Regions from separate parts of the Actinacidiphila reveromycinica genome, predicted to be linked through region 2. Evidence: riboswitches for the same ligand, from Rfam matches in the RefSeq annotation. Region 2 holds a riboswitch; the other holds the start of a gene.
What was found. A riboswitch is a leader RNA that binds a small molecule or an ion and turns the genes downstream of it on or off. The one in region 2 is predicted to bind glycine.

Region 1 (7,703 bases), 1.7 Mb from region 2:
ACCAGGTGCACGTCGGTGCCCCCGGAGAGCACGGAGACGCCGAGCTCCGCCACGTCGGGCCGGGCCAGCCGGTCGGCGAGGATCTTCGCGCCTTCCAGCGTGCGGGCCTGGCGGTCCTTGAACTCGTCGGTGGCCGCGGCCTTGAACGCCACCGCCTTCGCCGCGATCACGTGCTCCAGCGGGCCGCCCTGCTGCCCCGGGAAGACCGCCGAGTTGATCTTCTTGGCGAGGTCCGCCCTGGCCAGGATCACCCCGCCGCGCGGCCCGCCGAGCGTCTTGTGGGTCGTGGTGGTGACCACGTCGGCGTACGGCACGGGGGAGGGGTGCAGCCCGGCGGCGACCAGGCCGGCGAAGTGCGCCATGTCCACCATCAGGTACGCGCCGACCTCGTCGGCGATCCGGCGGAACTCCGCGAAGTCGAGCTGCCGCGGGTAGGCGGACCAGCCGGCCACGATGAGCTGCGGGCGGTGCTCCTTGGCCAGCCGCTCGACCTCGGCCATGTCGACCCGGCTGGTCTCGGCGTCCACGTGGTAGGCGGCCACCTTGTAGAGCTTGCCGGAGAAGTTGATCTTCATGCCGTGGGTCAGGTGCCCGCCGTGCGCCAGGTCCAGGCCGAGGATGGTGTCGCCCGGCTTGAGCAGGGCGAACATCGCGGCGGCGTTCGCCTGGGCGCCGGAGTGCGGCTGCACGTTCGCCGACTCGGCGCCGAACAGCGCCTTGACCCGGTCGATGGCGAGCTGCTCGATCACGTCGACGTGTTCGCAGCCGCCGTAGTAGCGGCGGCCCGGGTAGCCCTCCGCGTACTTGTTGGTCAGCACCGAGCCCTGGGCCTCCAGCACGGCGACCGGGGCGAAGTTCTCGGACGCGATCATCTCCAGCGTGGACTGCTGGCGGTTGAGCTCGGCGTCGACCGCGGCCGCCACGTCGGGGTCGAAGGCGTGCAGGGACTGGTTCAGCAGCGACATCGCGGGTCCCTCAGTTCTCGATGAAGGCGTCGTACTCGGCGGCGGACAGCAGGTCGGACGGCTCGTCGGCCACCTTCACCCGGAACAGCCAGCCGCCCTCGAAGGGGGCGGAGTTCACCAGTGACGGGTCGTCGACGACGTCCTGGTTCACCTCGGTGACCTCGCCGCCCACCGGCGAGTACAGGTCGCTGACCGACTTGGTGGACTCCAGCTCGCCGCAGGTCTCGCCCGCGGTCACCGTGGCGCCCACCTCGGGGAGCTGGACGAAGACCACGTCACCGAGCGCGTCGGCGGCGTGCGAGGTGATGCCCACGGTGGCCGCGCCGTCGGCGGGGGCGGAGAGCCACTCGTGCTCCTTGCTGTAACGAAGCTGCTCAGGGTTGATGCTCATGGCTGGATTCTCCCGGATCGACAGGGGTGCTCGCGTGCGCGGCACGGCAAACGGAAAGGTAGGGGAACGGGGCGGGGGCGGGCGTCCGCCCCGTTGTCACAGGGGGCGGGGCCAGGCGCAGGGGCCCTCAGGTGCCGGGCCAGGCACCGAGGCCATGCCCGGCCACACCCGCGGGCCATGCCCGGACGCTCCCAGCGGTCGCGCTCAGCGCTCGCGCCGGTAGAACGGCAGCGCCACGACGTCGTACGGCTCCTTCGACCCGCGGATGTCCACCGCGACCCCCGGGGTGCCGGGCGCCGCGTGCGCCGCGTCCACGTACGCCATCGCGATCGGCCTGCCCAGGGTCGGCGACGGGGCGCCCGAGGTGACCTCGCCGATCACCGCGCCCGACGCGTCGGTCACCGGGTAGCCGGCCCGCGGCACCCGGCGGCCCTGCGCGACCAGCCCGACGAGCTTGCGCGGCGGCAGGTCGGCGGCCCGCTCGGCGGCGGCGCCCAGCGCGGTGCGCCCGACGAAGTCCCCGGGCTTGTCGAACTTGACCACCCGGCCCAGCCCGGCGTCGAACGGCGTCACCGAGGCGGTCAGCTCGTGGCCGTACAGCGGCATGCCGGCCTCCAGGCGCAGCGTGTCCCGGCAGGACAGCCCGCACGGCACCAGCCCCGACGCCTCGCCGGCCGCGGTCAGCGCCTGCCACAGCCGCTCGGCGTCGGCCGGCGCCACGAACAACTCGAAGCCGTCCTCACCGGTGTAGCCGGTACGGGCGATCAGCGCCTGCACCCCGGCCACCGTGCCGGGCAGGCCGGCGTAGTACTTCAGCCCGTCCAGGTCGGCGTCGGTCACCGCCTTCATGATCGCCGGGGCCTGCGGGCCCTGGACCGCCAGCAGCGCGTACGCCTCGCGGTCGTCGCGGACCCGCGCGTCGTACCCGGCCGCCCGCAGCGCGACCGCGTCGAGCACCGTCTGCGCGTTGGAGGCGTTGGCGACGACCATGAACTCCTGCTCGCCGAGCCGGTACACGATCAGGTCGTCGAGGATGCCGCCGTCGGGCGCGCAGATCATCGTGTAGCGGGCCCGGCCCACCGCCAGCGCGGACAGGTGGCCGACCAGGGCGTGGTCGAGCGCCTCGCCCGCCTGCGGACCCGTCACGGTGATCTCGCCCATGTGCGACAGGTCGAACAGGCCGGCCCGGGTGCGCACGGCCTGGTGCTCCTCGCGCTCGCTGGCGTAGCGCAGCGGCATGTCCCAGCCCGCGAAGTCGGTCATGGTCGCGCCGAGGGCACGGTGCAGGGCGTCGAGCGCGGTACGACGGGGTTCGCTCATCGGTGACAGGCTCCCAGGCTCGGTCTCGGGAAGAGGAGGGGACGACAGATCGGACACTCCCCATCTGTCATCGGAACCTGAGAGGTTCACCGTGAACCCCCGCACGCGCGGGCCCCGGTTTGCACCTTGGGTGGGCGGGGCCGCACGCACCCGACAGGGGTGCGCCGACGGCTCCGCCGCTTTTCAGATCTGCCTCGCCCGCGCGGTATCTGTGCCTGAGAGATTCAAGGGAGGGCTTGCTCCTTCGGCGCCCGGTCCACCGCCCGCGAGCTGGTCGCGTGCGCCGGTCCGGGACTCTCCCGCGCGGCCTCGAACGGCCGGTATGCAAGTTGTGGCACTCATCATTGCATGCCCAGGGTGCTCGGCCCCCGGCAGCGGTTAGGGTTTCCCGGGCACGACGCAAAAGACGCGGTACTCGGGCGGACAAGGGTGGACATGGAGAATCCGGCGCCGTACATATGGCCGGCCAACGAGCTGGAAGAGGTGCTGGCCGCCAGCCTCGGCAACCCGTCGGCCACGCCCAGGCTGCTGGAGGTGCTCGGCCGGTCCCGGGTGTGGGTGCCGCTGCCGAACGGCGGCTCGCCCGACGCGGCCGACCTCGACCTGCCGACCGTCGTGCTCGGCGGCGCGCCCTACGTCCCGGTGTTCAGCTCCGAGCAGCAGTTCCGGCAGGCCGCGGACGGCATGTCCTGCACGGTCGCGCCGGTGCACGAGTTCGCCCGCGGGCTGCCGCCGCTGGTGGGGATCGCGGTCAACCCCGGCGGCGCGGTCGGGGTGCCGCTGCCCCCCGCCGCGGTGGCCGAGCTGTGCCGGCCGGCGCCGGGCGAGCGGGCCCCGGCGTTCGCCGGGGTACGCGGCGGCGACGCGCCGTCCGGTGCCCGGGTGCGGCTGTGGGAGCCGGACCACGACGCCGAGCCGGTGGACTTCCTGGCCGCCGCGGCCGGCGAGTTCGCGGTCACCCCGGTGGTGCTCACCGCACGGCGGGCCCTGGCCGTCGTCGAGGAGGAGCCGCCCGCCCTGTTCGTCGGCGTGGAACTCGACGGCTGGACCGAGGAGGACCGGGCCGCCGCGATGGACGCGCTCGGCCGGGCGCTGGGCGCGGCGCAGCCCCCCTGGCCGGTGCACCTGATCCTGCTGGACGTGGCGCAGGACCCGGTGGGGGACTGGATGCTGGAGACGGTGCAGCCGTTCTTCGCCCGCGACTGAAGCCGCCCGCCGCGTCCGTTCAACGGCCGTATAGCCGGTCTATAGCCGGTTCCGCTTGAGTCGGTCGCCATACCGCTGGGCACACTCGACCTGGTTTGATGTCGTGCGAAGAGCTGTACGAGGGGAAAGGGGCGGTCCCACGTGATCGCGGGCGCGCAAGGCGGTGCGGCGCAGGCCGGCCATGTGGAGCAGATGCTGCTCCAGGTGGCACCCGGCCGGTTCGACGCCTACGAGAACCTGCTCGCGTCGCTCGCCGAGGGCCAGGTGTGGATGCTGCTGTGGCACGGCAGCTCCGGCGCGCCCGACGCGCAGTACGGCACGATGGAGATCGACGGGTACGGCTACGCGCCGTGCTTCACCTCGCCGCGCGAGCTGGCCGCCAGCGGGTGGAACCGCGAGCACGAGGTGGTCTCCGGGCGGGACATCGCGCGGACCCTCTACCCGGACCGCTCGGGGCTGTGGCTCAACCCGCACGCGGCCGGCGGCGGGATCGGCGTCCCGTGGGCGGACCTGCGCCGGATCGCGGTCGGGCTGGACCTGCTGCCCGCCGGGCCGCTCCAGATCGGCGAGCCCTCGCTCCAGATGCCGCAGTTCTACGCGTTGCTCGCGCAGGCGGCGCACCGTACCTCCGCGGTGCGGGCGCTGCGCCAGGCGTGGGTGCAGCCGGTGCTCGGCGAGCCCTACCTCGCGATCGGGGTGGAGCTGTACGAGGGGGCCGGGCAGGCCGTGGAGTCGGTGCGGCTGATGATGCAGCAGGCCGTGGGCGGAGTGCCCGACGGGGTGGCCGTCTCCACGGTGGCGATGGCCGACCCGTACGACCCCGTGGCCCTGTGGATGCGGACGTTCGGCCGCCCCTTCTTCGACCGCTGAGCCGGGCGGGCGGCGGGCGCGTCCACCGGCGGGCGGTCCGTCCAGCGGGGGACACGGGCGCTCACCGGGTGGGCCCGGGCGGGGGGACCACGGCGTCGAGCAGTCCCAGGGGCGGGCTGCCCAACCGCATCAGGGCGCCGTGGAAGCGGGGGAGCGTGAAGTCCGCTCCCCACTCCCGCTCCGCGCGCCGCCGCACCCGCTGGATCTCCAGCTTGCCCCAGGTGTAGCGGCCGTACCCGGCGTCGAAGGTGCCGCGCCGCGCCTCCGCCGAGGCCGCCGCCGGCGACAGGTGGGCGTCGCGCACGAAGTACCGCGCGGCCTCGTCGAGCGACAGCGCACCCGTGTGCAATCCGATCGCGCAGGTGAGCCGGGTGACCCGGACCAGCGCTTCGAGGGCCACGCCGATCGCGAACCGGGGGTCGCGGGCGCGGAACCCCTCGTCGAGGCAGACCTCCTCCACGTAGTGGGCCCAGCCCTCGGAGAAGGAGAGGCTGTGCAGGAGCCGGCGCACCGGTGAGGGCGCCCGGCGCAGCGCGCGGCCGTGCGCGAAGTGCCCGGGCGCGACCTCGTGGAGGGTGATGGACGGCAGGCTGGTGCGGCTGAAGACGGTCAGCCACTCCTCGCGCTCGTTCTCCGGCCAGTCCGCGTCGGGCGGCGTCACGTGGTACCAGGACGGCGCGTCGGCCTCGGCGGGGGCCGACCAGGTCATCATGGCCATCGCCCACCGCCGCGAAGGGGGCGCCGGACCGACCAGGCACTCGCCGTCCACGTGGGGCGCCAGGCCCCGCTCCCGGGTGAACTCGATGACCTCGTCGGTCAGCCGCGCGGCCTCGGCGATGACGCCGTCGGCGTCCGGGTGGTCGGCGAGCAGGCCGGGCAGCAGATCGTCCACGCCGCTGCGCGGGTCCAGCAGCCGGCAGGCGTCGGTGAGCAGTTCGGTGAGCCGGACCCGCTCCCTGTCGGCCCGCCCGGCCAGCTCGGTGAGATCCACCCGCAGGCCCTCCTGAGCGCCCATCAGGGCGGCCAGCGCCCGGCCGCCGAGCCGCGGGTCCGGGTCGCCGTGCTCGGCGACGTCCCGGACGTGGTCGACCAGCCGCCCGTGCGCGCGCAGCGCGGCCCGCTCCACCCCGTCGGCGTCCGGGTCCAGGTCGGCGGCGAGTCCGAGCACCGGACCGAGCAGCGCCTCCGCGACCGGCGCCCGTACCCGGTCCAGCGCGGAGAGGGCGGCGTCCACGGCGTCCGGCCAGCGCGCCAGGTGCTCCCGGCGGGCCCTGGCCCGGTCCGCGCGTGGGGCGTACTCCCGGTCGTAGCAGGCGAGTTCGAGGTTGGACAGGTGCGGGTAGGGGTCGCGGCGGTGCAGTTCGAGCTCGCCGTACTGCACGCGCAGTGACTCCTCGAAGACCGCCAAGTGGGCTTCGTCGTGCGGATCTTCGAGCGGTCCGGAGCCCCGGGCGGCGCGGTCCATCGCGGCCAGGCCGGCGCGCACCCCCTCGGGGGAGAGGTCCTGCACGCGGCCGTCGTACTCGTGCAGGCCCGACATCTCGCGGGCCTGGGGCATCATCAGGTCGCAGACCGCGCGCAGCCGTTCGTCCATCTCGTGACCGTACCCCGTGGTACGCGTCGGTAACGAGGAAAGAACCGCCCACATCACAGTTGCGCATCCCTTCTCCGTCAGGTCTGGCGGGTGATCGCCAACCGGAAGAAGAATCCAGCGGCAAGACGCCTTGGCGTTGACATGTCCCAACCGCAACGCGCGTAGTGGATACGCACGTCGCACGCGTGATCACGAAGGGCGTTCACTGTGGGTGACCGCAGCGCCGCCCGCAACTGACGCACCACGAGCACCAAGTGACGAGGAAGCCGCTACAGCGGCGGGCGCGCGCCGGTCACCCACCGGCGAGAGGGGTCGGCAAAACGCCATGACCGCACCTATCGAGACCACCTCCGGACAGGCCGAGGCGCATCCGGAGGCCGTCCTCAGCGGGGCCGGGCGAGGCATGATCGAGGGCCGCTCGCTCGGACAGATCGCCTGGAGCCGGCTCAGACGCGACAAGGTCGCGATGGCCGGCGGCGTCGTGGTGGTCCTGCTGGTGCTGCTGGCGATCCTCGCCAAGCCGATCGAGATGGTCTTCAACCTCGATCCCAACGCCTTCCACCAGAACCTCGTCGACCCCGAACTGCTGTCGCCCAAGGGCGGCTGGGGCGGCATGAGCTGGTCCCACCCGCTGGGCGTGGACCCGAAGTTCGGCCGCGACATCCTCGCCCGGATCATCGAGGGCTCCTGGATCTCCATGCTGGTGGCCACCGGCGCCACCGTGCTGTCCAACGTGATCGGCACCGTGCTCGGCGTCATCGCCGGCTACTACGGCGGCTGGGTGGACAGCCTGATCAGCCGGCTGATGGACGTCTTCCTCGCCTTCCCGCTGCTGCTGTTCGCCATCTCCATCTCCGCCTCGCTCCAGGACGGCGCGTTCGGGCTGAGCGGGCTGCCGCTGCGGATCTGCGTGCTGATCTTCGTGATCGGGTTCTTCAACTGGCCCTACATGGGCCGGATCGTCCGCGGCCAGACCCTGAGCCTGCGCGAGCGCGAGTTCGTGGACGCCGCCCGCGGCATGGGCGCGCGCGGGCCGTTCATCCTCTTCCGCGAGCTGCTGCCGAACCTGGTGGCGCCGATCCTCGTCTACTCCACCCTGCTGATCCCCACCAACATCCTGTTCGAGGCCGCGCTGAGCTTCCTCGGGGTCGGCATCGCGCCGCCGCAGGCGTCCTGGGGCGGCATGTTGACCAGCGCGGTCGACGTCTACCAGTCCGACCCGCAGTACATGTTCGTGCCCGGCCTGGCGATCTTCATCACGGTGCTGGCCTTCAACCTGTTCGGCGACGGGTTGCGGGACGCCCTGGACCCGCGCAGCAAGTGATCCCGCAGGGATACCCATCGACCCCGGGTGGCA
Region 2 (7,703 bases):
GGGAGAGGCGACGGCCATCGCTTTCGCGCAGCAGGGCATGACGCCTGCGCGACCGCTGACTCACGACCTCTTCAAGGACGTGCTCGAGGCGGTGGGACAGACGCTGACGGAGGTGCGCATCACCGACCTGAGGGACGGCGTGTTCTATGCGGAGCTGGTCTTCGCCGGCGGGGTGGAGGTCAGTGCCCGCCCGTCCGACGCCATAGCGCTCGCCCTGCGCACCGGCACGCCGATCTACGGCAGCGACGGTGTGCTGGACGACGCGGGGATCGCGATCCCGGACGAGCAGGAGGACGAGGTGGAGAAGTTCCGCGAGTTCCTCGACCAGATCTCGCCCGAGGACTTCGGGACCAGCAACCAGTAGGCTCCGCCGGTCGGCGGGGCCGTGGGGACCGGTAGGACGCGAGCGGCAGACCGGTCGCCACCTGGCGCGGGCCGCGACCGCGCGCAGGACGACGCCCGGACGGGCGCGGCGCGACCGGGTGACGCCCGCCCGGGGCGGACGCGCCATACCGCCCCCAAAGGGGGCAAGGTTGCCGCCATGCAGCCATTCGGAACTGTGTTCCCGCTGTGCGCTCGGAGCAAACCACTCCTGGGGTGAATTTCACTCGGCGTGCCGAGCGTGGCGATCGTTGACGCACGTGTGACGACTGCCTACCGTCAGAAGGGAAAGTCCGGTGGCACGTGCGCGCGGCCAGCGGACGCGAAGGGGACGGAGGGCGTCGTGAGAAGTACCGGCGACGGTTTGGCGACCGGCGGCCCGTATCCGGCCCGGGGGGCGCTCGCCCCCGCGGCGGTGGGCGCGGACGGCGGCCCACCGGCCGAGACGCCGTCCGAGCAGGTCGGCTACCGCGGCCCGGCGGCATGTGCCGCCACCGGCATCACCTACCGCCAGTTGGACTACTGGGCCCGCACCGGCCTGGTCGAGCCCAGCGTCCGCCCGGCCTACGGATCGGGCACCCAGCGGCTGTACGGCTTCTCCGACGTCGTCGTGCTCAAGATCGTCAAGCGGCTGCTCGACACCGGTGTCTCCCTCCAGAACATCCGCACCGCCGTCCAGCACCTGCGCTCGGTCGGCCCCGGCGAGCTGGCCCGGATGACGCTGATGAGCGACGGCGCGACCGTCTACGAGTGCACGTCGCCCGACGAGGTGGTCCAGCTCCTCCAGGGCGGCCAGGGCATCTTCGGGATCGCGGTCGGCGTGGTGTGGCGCGACGTGGAGAGCGCGCTGTCCCAGATGCACGGCGAGCGCGTGGACACCGGCGAGACCCTGGTCGGGCACAACCCGGCCGACGAGCTGGCCCGCCGCCGCAACAAGGCGGTCTGAAGCACCCGGGTCCGAGGGCGTCCGGCCGCCCGACCCGCCGTCGCCGTACACGTGTACGGCTGATGTCGGCGGTATGCGGGACGCTGGAGGTGTGAGAAGTGCGCCGACGATCCTCCACCTGGACATGGACGCGTTCTTCGCCGCGGTCGAGCAGGCGTCCAAGCCCAGCCTGCGGGGCAAGCCGGTGGTGGTCGGCGGCCTGGGACCCCGCGGTGTGGTCTCGACCGCGTCCTACGAGGCACGCGTGCACGGCGTCCACTCCGCCATGGCCATGGCGCACGCCCGCCGGCTCGCCCCCCACGCGGCCTACCTCGTGCCGCGCTTCGGCATCTACCGCCAGATCAGCGAGATCGTCATGGCCCTGCTGCGCGAGGCATCACCCCTGATAGAGCCCCTGAGCGTCGACGAGGCGTTCGTCGACCTGGAGGCGGGCGGGCACGCCGGCGACCCGAGGGCCGTGGCCCGCGGGCTGCGCGCCGACATCAGGGCCGCCACCGGCCTGACCGCCTCGGTCGGGCTGGCCGGCTCCAAGCTGCTCGCCAAGATCGCCTCGGAGAAGGCCAAGCCGGACGGCCTGGTGGTGGTCGAGCCCGGCACCGAGCGGGCGCTGCTGGACCCGATGCCGGTGCGCACCCTGCCGGGGGTCGGCCCGGCCACCGCCGAGCACCTGCGCAGGGCCGGCATCCTCACCGTCGCCGAGATCTCCCGGGCCGGCGAGGGCGAGCTGGTCCGGCTGCTCGGGAAGGCCCACGGCGCCGGCCTGCACGCCATGGCCGCCGGTGTCGACAACCGCCCCGTCGTCGCCGACCGCGACGTCAAGTCCATCTCGGTCGAGGACACCTTCGACACCGATCTGACCGACCGCGCCCATGTGCGGTACGAGATCGACCGGCTCGCCGAGCGCTGCGTGCAGCGGTTGCGCGGGGCCGGCCGCTCCGGCCGCACCGTGGTGGTCAAGGTCCGGCGGTACGACTTCTCCACGCTCACCCGCTCCGAGACGCTGCGCGCCCCCACCGACGACCCGGCCGTGGTCCGCGAGACCGCCCGCCGCCTCGCCGAGGCCGTCGACACCACCGGAGGCGTGCGGCTGCTCGGGGTGGGCGTCGCCGGGCTGGCCGACTTCACCCAGGAGGACCTGTTCGCCCACGCCGAGAGCGAGCTCGCCCTGCACGGCGGGTCCGACCAGGGCGTCCCCGAGCCGCTGCCCAGCAGCCCGCCGCCGGCACCCGAGCGGGCGAACCGCTGGCTGCCCGGCCACGACGTCGTCCACGAGGTCCACGGCGCCGGATGGGTGCAGGGCAGCGGTGTCGGGCGGGTGACCGTGCGCTTCGAGGTGCCCTCGGACAGCCGGCCGGGCCGGGTGCGCACCTTCCCGGTCGACGACCCGGCGCTCAGCCGCAGCGACCCGCTCCCGCTGGCCGCCCAGCGGGAGCACGGCCCGCCGGGCGCCCCGGGCACCCGGCACGTGTCGGAGGCGGCCCCGGACCCCCAGGACGCACCGGCGGCCCGGGAGACCCCGTAGAGCACAGGGGCCCGCCCCCCGGCTCCGCGCCGGCGGCCGTGCCCGCTCACTCCCCGTCGGCCAGCTCCCCGAAGTCCCCGGACGGCGCCCGCTCGGCGCCCGCGCGCGGCACGTCCATCCCGTAGTGGTGGTAGAGCTGCAACTCCTGCTCGGGCGACAGGTGCCGGCCCACCCCGAAGTCCGGCGCGTCCTTGATCAGTGCCTTCTCGTACGGCACTCGCAGCGTGTCGCCGTCCAGCTCGCTCGGGCCGAGCGGCACGAACGCGTCCCGGGTGAACAGGCCGGTGCGCACCGCCGCCCACTCCGGCGTGCCGGTCGCGTCGTCGAGGTAGACCTCGTCCACCGTGCCGATCCTCGTCCCGTCACGGTCGAAGGCGCGGCGGCCGATCAGGCTGCGCGGATCGATGTCGGTTCGCACGGTCCCTCCAAGCACTCCGACCAACCCCGGGCCGCCGTCACACGGCGGATGCTTCTTCCTACCCAAAGCCACGATCGGGGCGGTGTCGACTCGGCACCTGTCCCCACCCGTGCCCCGGAACGCGCTGGTAGGCTGGCAGCAGGCCGTCGACCCCGTGCGGGAGAGTCCTCCAAGAGCCCGCCTGGCGGCGGGTGGCGGAGGACGCCGAAGGAGCAAATCCTCCCCGGAAACTCTCAGGCATCCGTACCGCTCGGGCGAGGTCACTCTGGAAAGCAGGACCTGTCCCGGAAGCAGCGCGGCCGCCGGGACGCGTCCTCACCGACGGTGAAAGCCGCCCCGTGGCCGGGGCGGTGAAGCTCTCAGGTTCTGATGACAGAGGGGGAGGCCGTACGGGTGCCCGTGACGGCACCCCCGAAGGTCGTCACAGACCAGGAGGCCCCCGAAGATGAGTGACCGCCGAACCACGCTCGCCGAGCTCGAGGCAGGCCGGCCCTTCGCCCGCCGCCACATCGGTCCCGACGTCGGGGCGCAGGCCAAGATGCTCGCCCAGGTGGGCTACGGCTCGCTGGACGAACTGACCGCCGCGGCCGTCCCCGACACCATCAGGAGCACCGGGGCGCTCGGCCTGCCCGCCGCCGTCACGGAGGCCGAGGCACTCGCCGAACTGCGGGCGCTCGCCGACCGCAACCAGGTGCTCACCCCGATGATCGGCCTGGGCTACTACGGCACCTTCACCCCGCCGGTCATCCTGCGCAACGTGCTGGAGAACCCCGCCTGGTACACCGCCTACACCCCGTACCAGCCGGAGATCTCGCAGGGCCGCCTCGAAGCGCTGCTGAACTTCCAGACCGTCGTCGCCGACCTCACCGGTCTGCCCACCTCGGGGGCCTCCCTGCTGGACGAGGGCACCGCGGCCGCCGAGGCGATGGCGCTGTCCCGCCGGGTCGGCAAGGTCAGGAACGGCGTCTACCTCGTCGATGCCGACACCTTCCCGCAGACCCTCGCGGTGATCCGCACCCGCGCCGAACCGACCGGCGTCGAGGTCGTCACCGCCGACCTGTCCGCGGGCATCCCCGCCGACGTCGCCAAGCGCGGCGTCACCGGGGTGCTGCTCCAGTACCCGGGCGCCTCGGGCGCCGTACGCGACCTGCGGCCGGTCATCGAGCAGGCGCACGACCTGGGTGCGATCGTCACCGTGGCCGCCGACCTGCTGGCGCTGACCCTGCTCACCCCGCCCGGCGAGCTCGGCGCGGACATCGCGGTCGGCACCACCCAGCGCTTCGGCGTCCCGATGGGCTTCGGCGGCCCGCACGCCGGCTACATGGCGGTCCGCGACTCCTACGCCCGCAACCTGCCGGGCCGGCTCGTCGGCGTCTCCGTCGACGCCGACGGCGACACCGCCTTCCGGCTGGCCCTCCAGACGCGCGAGCAGCACATCCGGCGCGAGAAGGCCACCAGCAACATCTGCACCGCCCAGGTGCTGCTCGCGGTGATGGCCGGCATGTACGCCGTCTACCACGGGCCCGACGGACTGGCCGCCATCGCGCGCCGCACCCACCGCTACGCCGCGGTGCTCGCCGCGGGCCTGCGCGCGGCCGGCGTCGAGGTCGTCGGGGACGCGTTCTTCGACACCCTGACCGCGAGGGTGCCGGGCCGGGCCGCCGACGTGGTGGCCGCCGCCCGCGCGGCCGGCGTCAACCTGCGGCAGACCGACGCCGACCACGTCGGCGTCGCCTGCGACGAGACCACCGACCGCGCCGCGCTGGCCGCGGTGCTCGCCGCGTTCGGCGCCGCCACCGTCGACCTCGACGCGCTCGACGACGCCACCGCCGACGCGCTGCCCGACGCGCTGCTGCGCACCGGCGACTACCTCACCCACCCGGTCTTCCACCGGCACCGCAGCGAGACCTCGATGCTGCGCTACCTGCGCCGCCTCGCGGACCGCGACTACGCCCTGGACCGCGGCATGATCCCGCTGGGCTCGTGCACCATGAAGCTCAACGCGACCACCGAGATGGAGCCGGTCACCTGGCCGGAGTTCGGCGCGCTGCACCCCTTCGCGCCCGCCGACCAGGCCGAGGGCTACCTCAGCCTGATCCACGGCCTGGAGGACCAGCTCGCCGAGATCACCGGCTACGACAAGGTCAGCCTCCAGCCGAACGCCGGATCGCAGGGCGAACTGGCCGGCCTGCTCGCGGTGCGCGCCTACCACCGCGCGAACGGCGACCTCGACCGCACGGTCTGCCTGATCCCGTCCTCCGCGCACGGCACCAACGCCGCCAGCGCCGTGATGGCCGGCATGAGCGTGGTCGTGGTCAAGACCCGCCAGGACGGCGACGTGGACGTCGACGACCTGCGCGCGAAGATCGAGCAGCACCGCGACCGGCTCGCCGTGCTGATGGTCACCTACCCCTCCACGCACGGCGTGTTCGAGGAGCACATCACCGACATCTGCGCGGCCGTGCACGACGCCGGCGGACAGGTCTACGTGGACGGCGCGAACCTCAACGCGCTGGTCGGGCTGGCCCGCCCGGGCCGGTTCGGCGCCGACGTGTCCCACCTGAACCTGCACAAGACGTTCTGCATCCCGCACGGCGGCGGCGGCCCCGGCGTCGGCCCGGTCGCGGTCCGCGCCCACCTCGCCCCGCACCTTCCCAACCACCCGCTCCAACCCGAGGCCGGCCCCGCCACCGGTGTCGGCCCGGTGTCGGCCGCGCCCTGGGGCTCGGCGGGCATCCTGCCGATCTCCTGGACGTACGTCCGGCTGATGGGCGCCGAGGGCCTCAAGCAGGCCACCCAGATCGCGGTGCTGAGCGCCAACTACGTCGCCAAGCGGCTGGAGGCGCACTACCCGGTGCTCTACACCGGTCCCGGCGGCCTCGTCGCCCACGAGTGCATCGTCGACCTGCGGCAGCTCACCCGGGAGACCGGCGTCAGCGTCGACGACGTGGCCAAGCGGCTGATCGACTACGGCTTCCACGCGCCGACGATGTCCTTCCCGGTGGCCGGCACCCTGATGATCGAGCCCACCGAGAGCGAGGACCTCGCCGAACTCGACCGGTTCTGCGAGGCGATGATCGCGATCCGCGGCGAGATCGACCGGGTCGGCGCGGGGGAGTGGCCGGCGGACGACAACCCGCTGCGCTCGGCCCCGCACACCGCGGCCGCGCTCGGCGGCGACTGGGACCACCCCTACAGCCGCCAGGAGGCCGTCTTCCCGGCCGGGGTGCACCCCGCGGACAAGTACTGGCCGCCGGTGCGCCGCATCGACGGGGCGTTCGGCGACCGCAACCTGGTGTGCTCCTGCCCCCCGCTGGACGCCTACGAGGGCTGATCCGCGCGGCGCCTCCGCGGGGCGCCGACGGGGCTCCGGAGACGGCGCCCTTCGACCGGGAAACGGTCGAAGGACGCCGTCGCGCGTGCGCGACCGGCCGGGCGGGCGATGCGCCCGGCACCAATGAGGAGCGCGCTCGTGAAATGCCTGCGGAATGCCGTCCGGGGAGCAAGACTGGGACCGGCCGCGCGAGAACGGGGGACCCACATGAGCCAGTCAGGCCACGCGACCGACCGCACCATTCACCTCTCGCAGCGAAAGACACCAGTGACCATGTGCCAGCACGAGCCGCAGTGCCCCACCGCCGACAGCCCCGACCGTGAGGCGGCCCTGATCGTGGCCCACCACCCGGAGCAGGGGTGGAGCCTGCTGTGCAACGGGGTGCTGCTCTTCGAGGACACCGGGGAGATCCTGCCCGACGGGCAGATCATCGCCCCGCACCGGCCGCTGGCCTCGGCGGGTGCCGCCACGGTCGTCTGACGGCGCGGCCGTGCCCGGCCTGCCCGCGCCGCAGGGGACGCGGGCCGACCGGGCACGGCTGGTTCCCCCGAGCGCTGGGCGCCCGGGAGAACGGGCCTCGTCCGGGTCCCTACGCGGGGGAGCCGGCCAGCGGCGGAGGCGCGAGCCACGCGCTGAGCAGCGGCGCCAGCTCGACGATCCGGTACACCCGGTGCGAGGCGATCCCCGGCGGTGCCGGGGCCAGCGGGATGACGAGGTCGGCCGGGTCCGGCTGGGCGGTGGCGGCGTCGGCGCGCGGCACCGAGTGCAGCCACAGCGCCATCATGTACCGGCTCGGCACCGAGAGCAGGTGCGGCTGGTAGGTGGCCGGCAGCGGCTCGGCCTGGCGCAGCGCCCGCTCGGTCGAGGCCAGGTAGGGACCCTCGGAGAAGCGTGAGAACACCCAGCCGTCGGGGGTCGCCACGGTCTCGCCCGCCGCGGCCACCCGGGCCCCCGCCCTGATATGGAACCGCCAGCCGGCCAGCCGCGCGTGAGGCAGGCCGCCGGGGACCGACGCCGGTTCGAACACGTGGACCGGCAGGGGGAGTTCGGCGTCCAGCGGGCCCTGCGCGGTGCGCAGGGCGGGGGTCCGGGCTTCCAGGAC

Region 1: it holds a riboswitch for glycine, as region 2 does, so the genes downstream of both, gcvT (glycine cleavage system aminomethyltransferase GcvT) here and gcvP (aminomethyl-transferring glycine dehydrogenase) in region 2, are expected to answer to the same signal.

The regions. Positions count from the first base shown of each region.
Region 1 is NZ_AP018365.1:6,162,661-6,170,363, forward strand. It holds gene glyA (serine hydroxymethyltransferase) at 1-965, opposite strand, end outside; gene gcvH (glycine cleavage system protein GcvH) at 976-1,356, opposite strand; gene gcvT (glycine cleavage system aminomethyltransferase GcvT) at 1,561-2,676, opposite strand; glycine riboswitch at 2,870-2,988, opposite strand; gene RVR_RS26265 (enhanced serine sensitivity protein SseB) at 3,112-3,882, shown strand; gene RVR_RS26270 (enhanced serine sensitivity protein SseB C-terminal domain-containing protein) at 4,024-4,752, shown strand; gene RVR_RS26275 (DUF885 family protein) at 4,814-6,346, opposite strand; gene RVR_RS26280 (ABC transporter permease) at 6,672-7,670, shown strand.
Region 2 is NZ_AP018365.1:7,886,553-7,894,255, forward strand. It holds gene RVR_RS33545 (bifunctional nuclease family protein) at 1-364, shown strand, start outside; gene RVR_RS33550 (MerR family transcriptional regulator) at 725-1,327, shown strand; gene RVR_RS33555 (DNA polymerase IV) at 1,419-2,849, shown strand; gene RVR_RS33560 (PRC-barrel domain-containing protein) at 2,896-3,267, opposite strand; glycine riboswitch at 3,415-3,526, shown strand; glycine riboswitch at 3,527-3,653, shown strand; gene gcvP (aminomethyl-transferring glycine dehydrogenase) at 3,713-6,601, shown strand; gene RVR_RS33570 (DUF5999 family protein) at 6,875-7,081, shown strand; gene RVR_RS33575 (hypothetical protein) at 7,191-7,703, opposite strand, start outside.